DNA from 4 places in the Tumebacillus sp. BK434 genome. Region 3 is predicted to be linked to each of the others. Evidence: riboswitches for the same ligand, from Rfam matches in the RefSeq annotation. Region 3 holds a riboswitch; each other region holds the start of a gene.
What was found. A riboswitch is a leader RNA that binds a small molecule or an ion and turns the genes downstream of it on or off. The one in region 3 is predicted to bind S-adenosylmethionine.

Region 1 (3,613 bases), on a different contig from region 3:
CCTGTACATTCACAAGAGCGTCTATGACAACGCCTTGTCCGACATGGTCTCCTACGCCGACAAAAAGGTGCGTCAAGGCCACGGCCTCGACCCGAAGACGACGATGGGGCCGCTGGTGACCGGCGAGCAGCTTAACCGCGTCACTTCCTACATCGAAAAAGGCATCGAGCAGGGGGCAAAAGTGGCTACGGGCGGCACGCGAGCCGACGGCGACCTTGCGAACGGCTATTTTGTCCGGCCGACCGTGTTTTACGACGTGCAGGACGAGATGACGATCGCGCAGGAAGAGATCTTCGGGCCGGTCGTGGCGGCGATGCCGTTCGACGACATCGACGATGTGATCAAGCGGGCCAACCTGTCCGCCTACGGGCTCGCTGCCGGCGTCTGGACGCAGAGCATGAACACCGCGTTCAACGTCGCGCACAAGTTAAAAGCCGGCTCCGTCTGGATCAACTGCTACAACATGTTCGACGCTGCATCGCCGTTCGGCGGCTTCAAACAGTCGGGCATCGGGCGCGAGATGGGCGAATACGCGCTGGAGAACTACACGCAGATCAAGAGCATCTGGCTGAACTACAACTAAGCGATGCAGATTGCGGAGTTCATTCCGGGACGACTGTACGGTGGCACGCAAATCGACGGGGAAGGGTGGCGCCGGCTGGCGCAGCTAGGCGTCACCGCGATCCTCAACGTGCGGGAACGGGAGGAGGACGTGCCGGGCAGCTATCCATACCCGCTGGCCGTCTATCAATTCCCGCTCGAAAACAAAAGCAGCCCGCCGCTGCAGGAGCTGGTGCAGGCGGTCGAGACGGTCGTGTCGTGGCTTGCGGAGGGCAGAATCGTCTATGTCCACGACGTGGCGGGCAAAAACAGGCTTGGATTCCTGCTCACGGCGATCCTGATGCGCCTGTACCGGCTGCCGTGGCGCACAGCGCTGGAAAAAGCGAGAGAACAGCGCCCCGTGCTGGCTCCACGCAGCCAGTTTCAACTCATCCTCGAACGGTATGAACGCTTTCTGCAGATTCGCGGGCAGTATTGACAGGTTGGGGAAACTGGTGATATTCTAACCACAATCACATAGTAAGCAAGCTCTTATCCAGAGAGGTGGAGGGACTGGCCCTTTGAAGCCTCGGCAACCGGTAGCAACTAGCTGCGATTAGGTGCCAATTCCAGCAAGACCGCATAAGGCGGCTTGGCAGATAAGAGAGGTTCGCAGTTTTTCTATGCGTATTCACGCCTCTTCTACATGCTAAGAAGAGGCGTTTTTTGTTATATTTGGACTTTATTCCGTTATCGAAGCACTACGACAGAGAGAAGGAGGATGCAAGGTGAGCAGTCGGCATGAATTGTTTCGGCAAAAGCTGGGCAGCGACGTGCTGATCGGCGACGGCGCGATGGCGACGTGGCTGTATCAGCAGGGTCATGCAGCAGGCTCTTCGACGGAGGAGTTGTGTTTGAAGAATCAAGAGTGGGTGCGGGAAGCTCACATGGCGTATTTGCACGCCGGGGCGCAGGTGATCGAAACCAACTCCTACGCGGCGAACCGCGAAGCGCTGGCCCGCTACGGCTTGGAACGCAAGACGACGCGGATCAACCGGGCGGCCGTGCAGATCGCGCGCCAGGCGGTCGAGCTCGCCGAAGCGGAGGCGTTTGTCGTCGGCAGCATCGGTTCGATCGCAGCGGCCCGCGTGATGACGGCGAACGTGGAAGAGTTCCGCGACACGTTTGAGGAACAGGCGGTGGCGTTGCTTCACGAAGGCGTGGACGGCCTCGTGCTGGAGACCTTCTTTGATCTGGAAGAGCTGCTGCTGGCGCTCGACGTGGTGCGTCCGCTCGTCGCTTCGTCCGGCGTGCCGATTATCGCCCAATGCTCCCTGCTCGACGTCGAGCGCACGCGGGACGGCTACCTGCTCAGCGATGCTTATCATAAATTGCAAGAGGCGGGCGCCGACATGGTCGGCTTGAACTGCCGCCTCGGCCCGGCGGAGATCCTGCGGGCGCTGGAGCGGGCGGTCGTGCCGGAAGGGCTCGGCTTGTCGGCGTTCCCGAACGCCGGCCGCCCGGCGATCGTCGACGGAGAGTTTGCATATAAGCCGAATTATCAGTATTTTGGAGATAGTGCGGTCAAGCTCTGGGAGCAAGGCGTCTCGCTGATCGGCGGCTGCTGCGGCACGACGCCGGAGCACATTCAGGCGATCGCAGGTGCCGTGTCCGGCATGAAGCGCCTGCCGCGCGTCAATCCGGAAAATGCGCCGCGCATCGAGGTGTTCGAGCGCGAAGTGGTGCGCTTCCAGCAGAGCGAAATGCCGACGATCATCGACCTCGTTGAGAAGCGCCACACGGTGATCGTCGAGTTCGACTCGCCGCGCGACCTCGATGTGGAGCGCTACGTCGAAGGCTCCCACGAGCTGTACAAGGCGGGGGCGGACGCGATCACCATCGCCGACAACTCGCTGGCGACGACGCGGATGAGCAACATGGCGCTCGGCTCGATCATCAAGCGGGAGCTCGGCATCGAGCCGGTCGTGCATGTCGCCTGCCGCGACCGCAACCTGATCGGCCAGCAGTCGCACCTGATGGGGCTGCATGCGCTCGGCATCAACCAGATCCTCGTCATCACCGGTGACCCGGCGCGCGTCGGCGATCTGCCGGGGGCGAGCACCGTGTTCGACATGAGTTCGTTCGATCTGATCCGCATGGTCAAACAACTCAACCAGGGCGTCGCCTTCTCCGGCCGGCCGATGAAAAATCAAGCCCGCTTCGTCTGCGGCGCAGCGTTCAATCCGCACGTGCGCAACCTCGAAGCGGCGGTGGCGCGCCTCGAGCGCAAGGTCGAAGCGGGCGCCGACTACATCATGACCCAGCCGGTGTACGATCTGGAGACGATGCTGGCGATCAAAGAAGCAACGGCGCACATCAAAGTCCCGATCTTCATCGGCATCATGCCGCTGACTTCGACGCGCAACGCCGAATTTCTGCACAACGAGGTGCCGGGCATCAAGATCTCGCAAAAGTCCCGCGAGCGGATCAAGCGCTTCGAAGGCGCGGCCGCCCGAGCGGAAGGCGTCGAGATGTGCAAAGAGCTGCTCGATGAAGCGGTCAAACACTATAACGGCATCTATTTGATCACGCCGTTCAACTATTTCGAAATGACGGTCGAACTGACCAAACATGTCCGCGCGATCACCCAGGTGACCGGCCGGGCAAGCACTTTCTAAGCGATCTGGGGAGATGAACAGAATGAAATTTGGATTTTGGCTGCCGATCTTCGGCGGGTGGCTGCGCAATGTGGAGAACGAAAACATGCCGTCCACGTACGACTATGCAAAAACGGTGATTCAATCGGCCGAACGGTGGGGCTACAGCACCACCTTGATCGCCGAGCTGTATTTGAACGACATCAAAGGCGTGGACCAGGACGTGCTGGAAGCGTGGAGCACGGCGGCGGCGCTGGCGGCGGTGACCGACAAGATCGAGATCATGACGGCGATCCGCCCCGGCTACCACAATCCGGCGGTGGCGGCGAAGATGGCGGCGAACATCGACCGGATCTCCGGCGGGCGCTTCACCTTGAACATCGTCTCCGCCTGGTGGGCGGAAGAGGCGCGCCAGT
Region 2 (3,613 bases), 210 kb from region 3:
CGCATGCCGGTCTTGCCGCCGCCTTTGAACGACATCGTCGAGATGATCTCCATCACGTGCTCGACCGTGGCTTCTGCCACGCCCTGTTCCACCAGCCAGCTGCGCACTTTCGCCAGTCCTTCCGCTTCGCTTGCGACGAGCTTCTCGTCGGCGATGTCATGCAGCAACGCCGCCAGCTCGACGACCAGCAGGTCTGCGCCTTCTTCCACCCCGATTTTCTTCGCCGTCTGCCACACGCGGTAGATGTGCCAGTAATCATGCCCCGAGCTGTCCCCGCCCAGTTCGTCCTTCACAAATTGCTCAGCTGCTGCGATGATGTTAGCCTGATCCATTGCTCTGTCCTCCTGCTTCTCAAAGGGTCAGCCACGAAACGATCCGTCCCTGCCTCTCCCACTATCTTACCATCTTCTTCCGCGCCTTACATGTCTCGCAGCGTCTTTCGTTTGGCAGCGCTGGTCGGGCTCTGCTATTCCTCCGCTCCGGCAGCGGACGATTCAGAAGCGGCGTCGCTTTTTTCATCCTTGTTGTCATTGAGATTGGGCAACTGGATCGACGGCATCGGGATCTGGCTGCTCGATGTCGTCTGTCCGACCGTCTCGCCTTTGGCGTTAAACACCATCTGCGGCACGTCGCCGACGAGGAAGACGTAGGCGATCGGCACTTTCGTCTTCACTTCGGACGGCTTGGTCGTGAACGGCACGATGACCGAGGTGTGCACCGTGATCTCGAGGTACAGCGTGTGGATCACCTGGTTGATGCCCCGCTCCTGCGATTCCCAGCCGATGTCAGACATCACGTTCCCGACCGGCTGGATCTCGACCGGGATGTCCGGGCCGAGCTGGGACAACAGGGATGAACCGGCCGCCTGCCCGAGCGGGATGTACATCTTTTTCTCCTGCAGGCTTTGTAAAACGCCTTCGATGCTTTTCGTCACATCATTTTGTATGCGGGCCGCTTCGACCATGTTAAAATAGCCGGCCGTCACCTTTCCGGCAGAACTCGTTTTCAGATCGATCAGTTTGCTGTAGTCCGCCTCACTCGAGATCCGCTCCGCAATCGAACCGTTGATCGCTTCGGTCGCGATGTGCCGCGTCTTCTCCTCCGCCACTTTGATAAACGTCGGGCGCAGACTGCTCTCCACATAATACACCGACTGGGCGATGGCAAACACGAACAGGACGAGCAAGGCAAAGAAGATCAAGCGCCAATTGACCGGCTTCTTCGCGCCGCGTATCTTCATCGCCATCCAGCTTCCTCCTTTCCCTGTTCTCATCTCTATGCGGACGAACATCAAACAATCCATTGACACATACGTTTCAAAGGTGATAGTATCAGTCCAACAACAGAATGACTTGAACTCTTATCCAGAGAGGCGGAGGGAACTGGCCCTGCGAAGCCTCGGCAACCGTGTACAGGTGCTAATTCCAGCAAAGCAATACGCTTTGGCAGATAAGAGAGGAACCGTATTCACGTGAACGCTCACCCTCTTCTTGGACCGCCCGAGAAGAGGGTTTTTTGTATGCAGACCACAAGGAGGCTGTCAATTCCAATGACCCGTGTGCCGATACAGACCCAACTGACCCGCAAAATTCTCATCCTCGACGGAGCGATGGGGACGATGCTGCAGCAAGAGAATCTCACCCCTGCCGACTTTGGCGGCGAAGAGCTGGACGGATGCAACGAGAACCTCGTGCTGACCCGCCCGGACGTGATTCAGAAGATTCACGAAGCGTACCTCGCAGCCGGCGCCGACATCATCGAGACCAACACCTTTGGCGCGACCGCGCTCGTGCTGGCCGAATATGACCTCGCCCACAAGACGGAAGAGATCAACTTCGCCGCCGTGCGTCTGGCCCGCGCTGCGGCCGATCGCTACTCCACGCCGGACTGGCCGCGCTACGTCGCCGGCGCGATCGGACCGACCACCAAGTCGCTGTCCGTCACCGGCGGGGTGACGTTTGACGAACTGGTCGAAACCTACTATGTCCAGGCCCGCGCCCTCGTACAGGCCGGCGCTGACGTGCTGCTGCTGGAGACGATCCAAGACACCTTGAACGTGAAAGCGGCGAGCATCGGCATCCGCCAAGCCTTCCAAGACCTGCAGCAAGAGATTCCGGTGATGATCTCCGGCACGATCGAGCCGATGGGCACGACCTTAGCCGGGCAGAACATCGAATCGTTTTACGTGTCGCTTGAGCACCTACAGCCGATCTCGATCGGCCTGAACTGCGCGACCGGCCCGGAGTTCATGCGCGACCATCTGCGCTCCTTGTCCGAACTGGCGCAGTGCGGAGTCTCCTGCTACCCGAACGCCGGGCTGCCCGACGAGGACGGCCACTACCACGAAACGCCGCAGGGCTTGGCGAAAAAGCTGCGCGGCTTCGCGGAGCAGGGTTGGCTGAACGTCGCCGGCGGCTGTTGCGGCACCACGCCCGACCACATCCGCGCGATCCATGAAGCGCTGCATGATGTGGCGCCCCGTCTGAAAAAAGAGCACCATGCGCCGGCCGTCTCCGGCATCGAAGCGGTGTTCATCGAGCCGGACAACCGCCCGCTGATCGTCGGCGAGCGCACCAACGTGCTCGGTTCCCGCAAGTTCCGCAACCTGATCGTCGAAGGCAAATACGAAGAAGCGTCGGAGGTCGCCCGCGCCCAAGTCAAAAAAGGCGCCCAGGTGATCGACGTCTGTCTGCAGGACCCGGACCGCGACGAGCATCAGGACATGACCGCCTTCCTCAACTTCGTCACCAAAAAAGTCAAAACACCGCTGATGATCGACTCGACCGACCCGACCGTGTTTGACCTCGCGCTGAAATACTCGCAGGGCAAAGCGATTCTGAACTCGATCAACCTGGAAGACGGCGAACAGAAATTTGCAGAAGTCGTGCCCCTGATCAAAAAATACGGCGCTGCCGTCGTCGTCGGCACCATCGACGAGCAAGGCATGGCGGTGACTCGCGAGCGCAAACTGGAAGTCGCCAAGCGTTCCTACGACCTGCTGGTCGGCAAATACGGCCTCCATCCGCAGGACCTGATCTTCGATCCGCTGGTCTTCCCTTGCGGCACCGGAGATGAGCAGTATATCGGCTCCGCTCCCGAGACGATCGAGGGCATCCGCCTGATCAAAGAAGCGTTGCCGGAGTGCCAGACCATCCTCGGCATCTCCAACGTCTCCTTCGGCCTGCCCGGTGCGGGGCGCGAAGTTTTGAACGCCGTCTTCCTGTACCACTGCACCAAGGCAGGACTGGATTATGCCATCGTCAACTCCGAGAAGCTGGAGCGCTATGCGTCGATCCCGGAGGAAGAGCGTCAGTTGGCAGAAAGCCTGCTCTTCCACATCGACGATGAAAAACTGGCCGCGTTCACCGCCTTTTACCGCGAGAAGAAAGTGACGAACACGGTCGCCGTCTCCAACATGACTTTGGAAGAGCGCCTCGCCAACTATGTGGTGGAAGGCAGCAAAGAAGGTCTGATCCCCGATCTTGATGCGGCGCTGGCCCAGTACCCGCCACTGGAGATCATCAACGGCCCGCTGATGACCGGAATGGAAGAGGTCGGCCGCCTGTTCAACTTAAACGAGCTGATCGTCGCCGAAGTGCTGCAGAGCGCCGAA
Region 3 (3,613 bases):
CTGAAACACTTGCACGAGCAGGATCATGATCACCGTCGCGACGACCGTCACATCCATCTGGAAGCGCTGGTAGCCGTAGCGGAGCGCCAGGTCACCGAGTCCGCCGCCTCCGATCGCGCCCGACATCGCCGAGTAGCCGACGAGTGCAACCAGCGTGATCGTCAGACCGGCGAGAATGCCGGGACGCGCTTCCGGCAGCAGGACGCGGGTGATGATCTGCCAGGTCGAAGCGCCCATCGACTGCGCCATCTCGATCACGCCGCGGTCGACTTCGCGCAGCGAGGTTTCGACCAGTCGGGCGAAGAACGGCGCGGTGCCAATCACCAGCGGCGGAATCGCGGCGGTGACGCCAAGCGAAGTGCCGACGATGAACTTCGTAAACGGAATGATCAGGATCAGCAAGATGATGAACGGGATCGAACGAAACACGTTGATCACGAGGGACAGGATCTGATACGCTAGGCGGTTTTGCATCAGTTGGCCCGGTGCGGTCAGGAAGACCAGCACGCCGAGTGGCAGCCCGATCACGGCGGTGAACAACGTGGCGATGCCCACCATATACAGCGTTTCGAGAAACGTCTTCCAGATCTCTGGCCACAACACGTTTGGAAACAGTTCGAGCAGCAGGTTTTCCATCACTGCATCACCTCCACATCAAGCCCGCGGTTTTTCATGGTGCTGACAGCCCGGTCGAGGTCTGCCGGTTCGCCGGTCAGCTCGAGCACCAGGCGTCCGTACGGGGTGTCTTTCATCCGCGAGATCGTGCCGTGCAGGATGTTGAACTGCACCGATTCCTGCTGCAGCACTTCAAACATGATCGGCTGGAACGTCACATCGCCGAGGAACGAGACTTGGACGATACGGTGCTGTCCTCGCGGCACAGCGCCGCTGACGTGCTGGCTGAGCAGTTCTGGCGGTAGTTCGAAGTCGCTGACTTGCTCGACGAACTCTTTGGTGATCTGGCGCTGCGGGCGCAGGAACACTTCGACGACCGGACCTTCTTCGACGATTTCACCGCCATCGATCACGGCGACGCGGTCGCAGATCTCTTGGATCACTCCCATCTCGTGGGTGATCAGAACGATCGTGATGCCGATCTTTTTGTTGATGTCGGCCAGCAGGCGCAGGATCGAGTGGGTCGTCATCGGGTCGAGCGCAGATGTCGCTTCGTCGCAGAGCAGTACTTTCGGGTCGTTCGCCAAGGCGCGGGCGATGCCGACGCGCTGTTTTTGGCCGCCGGAGAGTTGCGCGGGATACTTTTTCGCGTGTTCACCGAGGCCGACCAGTTCGAGCAGTTCTTTTACTTTGCGGTCGATTTCTGCCGGCCGCTTTTTGGCGAGCCGGAGCGGGAAGGCGATATTTTCATAGATTGTAGCTGATGACAGCAGGTTAAAATGCTGAAAGATCATGCCGATGCTCTGGCGTGCGTGTTGCAGTTCCCGTGCGTTCAGGCGGGTCAAATCGACGCCGTCGATCTCCACGGTGCCTTCGGTCGGCCGCTCCAGCAGGTTGATGCAGCGAATCAGCGTGGATTTGCCTGCACCGCTGTGGCCGATGATGCCGAAGATCTCCCCTTTCGCGATCGTCAAGTCGATTCGCTTGAGTGCGGTGACCGCGCTTTTTTTCACATAGTAGTCTTTGCGAAGGTTCTGCAGTTTGATCATGGGCGTCTCCCCTCCTTCTCGTTCTATGATTTGTCACTTGTCTGTTTTTGAGCAATAAAAAATGCCCTTCCGCAAACGAAGGACACAAGGCGATCAACTCTTGCGTCTTTCATCTGCCGAAACGTATGAACGCTTCGCAGGAATTGGCACCATTTCAGTTCATTGCCACACGAACTGACGGTTGCCGGGTTTCACAGGGCCAGACCCTCCACCTCTCTTGATGAAAGCACGAAAAGTATTCAGTTATCAGATCGGAATTGTTGGTGATGTGATGGACTACGAAATGGAGTATACCATTTTGTTCGTTTTTGCGTCAATACCCATTTTTTTTACGAGCTCTCCAATCTTTGCGCAGTGTAGGGGTCTGGCAGATCGGTGACAATAGTCTCGCGGGTAAAACACCGCTAAATTGACTTGCTGAGGAGGCTGACATCTTGAAAAAGTTTTCTGCACTCGCAGGCGCACTTTTGCTGTCGTCATCCCTGCTCGCTGGTTGTACGCCGAATGCGGCACCTGACAACAATGCGAACAACCGCACCGGCACCTACAATACGGACCGCGCAGGCCGTATCATGGACAACAGCGGTGTCGGCGTACGCAACTCGCGTGTTGACCAAGACCGGCTGGGCGTTCGTGACAATCTGGGTCCGGACCGCCGTCCGAACGTGCTGACCAACGATGTGCGGGACCGCATGGGTGTCCGTGATCAAGCCGGTCGTGACACCGCGTATCGCAACCTGCGGGTCGACCGCTCGCTGGAAGCCCGCGTCGAAGCGATCCCGGGCATTCGTGACGCGAAAGTGCTGACGAACGGCAATGTCGCGTATGTCGGCATCAACCAAGGCACCAACCTTGGCGGCGGCAACCGCGCCGGCATCCGTAGCGATGTGCCTCCGACTGCCGGCCATCAAGCGAACCGCAATGCGATCACCAATCGTGCCAACAACGTATCACAATACGGCGGCACGATGAGCGACCGCGATTTCGGTACGACCGGTCTGACGCCGCAAACCCCGCTGACGCCGCAAACTGGCACCTACGGCACCACTGGCACCGGTACGTACGGCACCGGGACCGGCAGCAGCCTGTTTGGCACCGGGATCGGGACTGGCATGGGCACCTACGGCACCGGCCGCGGTTACGGTCCTAGCACTTATGGGACTGGCACCTACGGCACCGGAAACACCTACGGTGTTGGCACCTATGGGACTGGCACCTATGGCACCGGCATGGGCACCTACAGCAATGGCAATTATGGCAATGGCGGCGTGACCGGTACGGACGGCACGCGCGGTGCAGGACGCACCGGCGCCGGCTTGTTCGGCACGTCCGGCAACAACCGCGTTGGCACCTACACCAATAACACTGGCACCAACATTGGCACCAACAATAATGCCGGCATGAATCGTACTGGCACCTACGCGAACAACACCGATGTCTCCAACGACATCAAAGATCGTGTCATCTCGGCAGTCAAACAAGGCAATCCGTCGATCACCACGGTTTACGTTTCGGCAAACCCGGCTCTGTACAACCGTATGGACGCCTTTGTCCGCGATGCAGCATCCGGACATCCGCTGCGCGGACTCGGCGATCTGGGTGACATGTTCCGCCGCCTGTTCCCGACGACTGGCACCGCCGGCTTCGGCGCAGGCACGAACACGAACACCGGCACGACCACTGGCACGACCACTGGCCGCACCATGGGCAACACCGGCGGCACCACATCCGGGGTTACCAACCGCTAAGCAATATCAGGCCTCGTCTTCGGACGAGGTCTTTCTATTGACCTTGCAAAGGGTTTGAAAAAAACCTCTGCTCAACGAGCAGAGGCCGATAGCTGACTCTTACATCAAATCGCGGCGTTCGAGTTGGAAATCACCGAGGTGCTGATCCTGATAGTTCATCGTAAACGAAATGCTCTCCGCATCTGTCTCCGAGAACTCGCG
Region 4 (3,613 bases), on a different contig from region 3:
ACGCAAAGCCGCGCGTGCCTCCTTCCAGCGCCGCCATCGTCCGCTCCAGCGCATCGCGCGTCGGGTTGCCGGAGCGTGCATATTCGTAGCGCGGCGGATGGTCGGCGTCTTCCTGATGGAATGTCGAGACCTGATAGATCGGGACCGCCGAGGCGCCGGTCGTCTTGTCGATCTCGTTCCCTGTGTGCAACAGCTGTGTGGCAAACGTCAGCTCTTTGTTTCCGCTCATCTTACACCAAGCTCCCTTTCGCTTCGGCCCATTCCCGCTCGCACGCTGCAAACGCCTGGGCCAGATCTTCAATCAAGTCTTCGTAATGTTCGATCCCGACCGACAGTCGCAAGAGCGAGCTCGTCACGCCCAGTTCGTTGCGCACGTCTTCCGGCACATCGAAATGCGTCTGCCGCGCCGGATAGGTGATCAGAGACTCCACCCCGCCCAGCGATTCGGCGAACGCGATCAGGTTGAGATGGCGCAGGAGCGGTTCGACCAGCTCTTCACTCACCACTTCAAAGGAAAGCATCCCGCCGTATCCGTCAGCCTGCCCGATGTGCACGTCGCGACCGGCGTGGTTTTCCAATCCCGGGAAATACACCGTCTTCACCAGCGGATGCCCGGCCAGCCATTTGGCGAGCACCATCGCATTTTCCTGATGGCGATCCATCCGCAAGGCCAGCGTTTTCATCCCTCTCATCAACAGCCAGGCATCCTGCGGGCCCAAGGTCGCCCCGATCGAATTCTGCAAAAAGTAGATCCGTTCCGCCACTTCCTCCTCACGGGCCACAGCGAGTCCGGCCAGCACGTCGTTATGGCCGCCGAGATACTTGGTCGCGCTGTGCACGACGATGTCGGCGCCGAGCACGAGCGGCCGCTGCAGGTACGGCGTCATGAACGTATTGTCGACGATCGTCAGCAGCCCTTGTTCCCGGGCCCATCCGATGACGCCTTTCAAATCGGTGATCCGCATCGTCGGGTTGGTCGGCGTTTCGATAAAGATCGCCTTGGTGTTCGCTTGCACCTCCGCGGTCACCGCCTGCAGGTCGCGCGTATCGACAAACGTCGTCGTGATGCCTTGGCGCGGCAGGATCTGCTCCAACAGACGATAGGTGCCGCCGTACAGGTCATGTGAGACCAGCAGGTGGTCTCCTTGCCCGAACAGCCCGAGGACGACGGCGATTGCCGCCATGCCCGACCCGTACGCGAAGCCGCGCACGCCGCCTTCCAGCTTGGCGATCGCGTCTTCCAGCGTCTGGCGGGTCGGATTTTTCGTGCGAGTGTAGTCAAAGCCGGTGCTTTCCCCCAGCCGCGGGTGACGGTACGTGGTGGACAAATAGATGGGCGTGGAGATCGCGCCCGTTTTTTCTTCTCGGATGTTGCCAATCTGAGCCAAACAGGTATCGGGATGCACTTGTAAATTCCTCCTCAGTTTGAAAAACTGATGCAAAAAAGACCTCTCTCGGAATCGAGAAAGGCCTTTGGAATCTACAAAGAGCGCTTTCTCTCATCTCTCAGGCTGCAACGCGCAACCTGTTGGAATTGGCACCGTGCACATGAATCGTGTCGGTTGCCGTGGCATCATCGGGCCAGTCCCTCCGCCTACTCTTGATAAGAGAACTATATTTGCATGTTGTTGTTTGATTCCTAATTTAACGTCTCATCGGGAACGCTGTCAAGCATAATTTTGACAGACATACGCCCTTTTTCGCTACGGCAAACTACTCCTGATGCAACCTGCAAGCAGGAGAAAGGACTGACACCATGGCCGCAAAACAACCGAAATCGAAGATTCATCTGCTGCCTTTGTTCGCCTTGGCGACCGTACCGCTGATCATGGTGCTTGGCAATTCGATGCTGATTCCGATTCTGCCGCAGATGCAGGAAGAGATCGGCATTTCGAAGTTCCAGGCGTCTCTGGTCATCACGCTGTTCTCCGTTCCGGCAGGCATCATCATTCCGCTGGCAGGCTTTCTGTCCGACCACTTCAACCGCAAAGTCGTCATCGTCCCCTCCCTGCTGCTCTACGGCGCAGGCGGTGTGGTCGCCGGTGTGGCCGCGTGGCTGATGGACAGCCCGTACGGGGTGATCATGACCGGACGCGTGCTGCAAGGCTTGGGTGCGGCCGGTACAGCGCCGATCGCGATGGCGCTGGCCGGCGACATCTGGAGCGGCGCGTCCCGGTCCAAAGCGCTCGGCATCATCGAAGCCTCGAACGGCCTCGGCAAAGTGCTGTCGCCGATCCTCGGCTCGCTGATCGCGCTCCTGTTCTGGTACGCGGCATTTTTCGCTTTCCCGATCATCTGCATCGCTGCCGCTGCACTGGTCTACTTTTTCGTCAAAGAGCCGAAGAAATCCGGGCAGAAGCAGTCGCTCAAGCAATATGTAAGCGCGCTGAAGAAAACGTTTAAAGCGCAGGGCAAATGGCTGCTCACCGCCTATCTGGCCGGGTCGGTCGCCTTGTTTATCCTGTTTGGCGTGCTGTTTTACATTTCTCAGATCTTGGAGGAGAAATACAAAGTCGCCGACCTCATGCGCGGCCTGATCCTTTCGCTGCCGCTGTTGGCGATGTGCTCGACGTCGCTGATCACCGGCGCGAAGATCAAGAAAAATATGAAGCTGATGAAAGTGCTGATCGTGGCCGGTCTCGGGATGATCGGCGCACCGCTCGCCATCGCAGCGTTTTTCGCCAACAATCCGTACGTCTCGCTCGGGCTGCTCGTCGTCTCCGGCGTCGGCACCGGTCTCGTGCTGCCTTGTCTGAACACGCTGATCACTTCCGCCGTGCAAAAAGAAGAGCGCGGAGCGGTCACCTCGCTGTACGGCAGCGTGCGCTTTCTCGGCGTCGCCGCCGGGCCGCCGATTTTTGGCGCCTTGATGAGCACGCCGAAGCTGATGTTTCTGATCATGGCCGGGCTGGCTGCCTTCTGCGGCGTGCTCGCCTACTTTCTGATCCAGCCCGGCAAAGGCGGTGGCGGCACCAATCCTGAACGGTATCAAAAGATCGAACATGAACGCAAACTCCTGACTCGCATGAAAGCACGGGCGTAACCACACGCCAGTTTCTTATTTTTGTGCTATTATTAAAATGTTACAAATTAAAATCAGGAGGTGCTTTCATGAAGAAAGTTGTTGGTATTGTTTTGCTTGTTGCACTTACTTTCGGTTTTGGTGGTTCCGCTAATTCCGTCGATGATGACGGTTGCTACTGGCAAGGCGATTACCGTGTATGCCTCTAGCCGATGTGCAGAGACCGCTTCTGCGGTCTCTTTTTTTTGCCTCCCGCTGCTCTTGCGCGCTTTGCCCTCTTTCTTCTCGCCGCTCATGATAGGCACAGACCCAATGTTAGGACAACGAAAATGCGACATCGGAAAAACCTTGAGATATCAAGGTTTGTACACTTCTCACCTTCCGAAATTCTTTTTCATACGCTACAGGAGCCTACTCCCCGAAGGATAACCACGATTTATAAGGCTCGGGAAAGAGAAAGGAGTCGGAAGGTATGCAACGTTCATCGTCCGAACGGGCTTGGGATGATATCTTGCGTGATCCGCTGCCTGGTCGACTCGCCAAACCGCGAACGACCAACGGGCTCACCATGTTGATCGATACGGGGCTCGG

Region 1: linked by a shared signal. The riboswitch ahead of EV586_RS07490 (bifunctional homocysteine S-methyltransferase/methylenetetrahydrofolate reductase) and the one ahead of EV586_RS11745 (methionine ABC transporter ATP-binding protein) in region 3 are both predicted to bind S-adenosylmethionine.
Region 2: linked by a shared signal. The riboswitch ahead of metH (methionine synthase) and the one ahead of EV586_RS11745 (methionine ABC transporter ATP-binding protein) in region 3 are both predicted to bind S-adenosylmethionine.
Region 4: linked by a shared signal. The riboswitch ahead of EV586_RS03040 (trans-sulfuration enzyme family protein) and the one ahead of EV586_RS11745 (methionine ABC transporter ATP-binding protein) in region 3 are both predicted to bind S-adenosylmethionine.

The regions. Positions count from the first base shown of each region.
Region 1 is NZ_SLXS01000002.1:709,911-713,523, forward strand. Features, by position in the region: gene EV586_RS07480 (aldehyde dehydrogenase family protein) at 1-583, shown strand, start outside; gene EV586_RS07485 (protein-tyrosine phosphatase family protein) at 587-1,039, shown strand; SAM riboswitch class I at 1,090-1,206, shown strand; gene EV586_RS07490 (bifunctional homocysteine S-methyltransferase/methylenetetrahydrofolate reductase) at 1,329-3,218, shown strand; gene EV586_RS07495 (LLM class flavin-dependent oxidoreductase) at 3,241-3,613, shown strand, end outside.
Region 2 is NZ_SLXS01000004.1:216,478-220,090, reverse strand. Features, by position in the region: gene EV586_RS12400 (HD domain-containing protein) at 1-332, opposite strand, end outside; gene yunB (sporulation protein YunB) at 467-1,246, opposite strand; SAM riboswitch class I at 1,358-1,456, shown strand; gene metH (methionine synthase) at 1,550-3,613, shown strand, end outside.
Region 3 is NZ_SLXS01000004.1:3,084-6,696, reverse strand. Features, by position in the region: gene EV586_RS11750 (methionine ABC transporter permease) at 1-636, opposite strand, end outside; gene EV586_RS11745 (methionine ABC transporter ATP-binding protein) at 636-1,664, opposite strand; SAM riboswitch class I at 1,771-1,891, opposite strand; gene EV586_RS11740 (YhcN/YlaJ family sporulation lipoprotein) at 2,099-3,412, shown strand; gene EV586_RS11735 (hypothetical protein) at 3,512-3,613, opposite strand, start outside.
Region 4 is NZ_SLXS01000001.1:928,947-932,559, forward strand. Features, by position in the region: gene EV586_RS03035 (trans-sulfuration enzyme family protein) at 1-229, opposite strand, end outside; gene EV586_RS03040 (trans-sulfuration enzyme family protein) at 231-1,406, opposite strand; SAM riboswitch class I at 1,497-1,610, opposite strand; gene EV586_RS03045 (MFS transporter) at 1,757-3,043, shown strand; gene comA (phosphosulfolactate synthase) at 3,495-3,613, shown strand, end outside.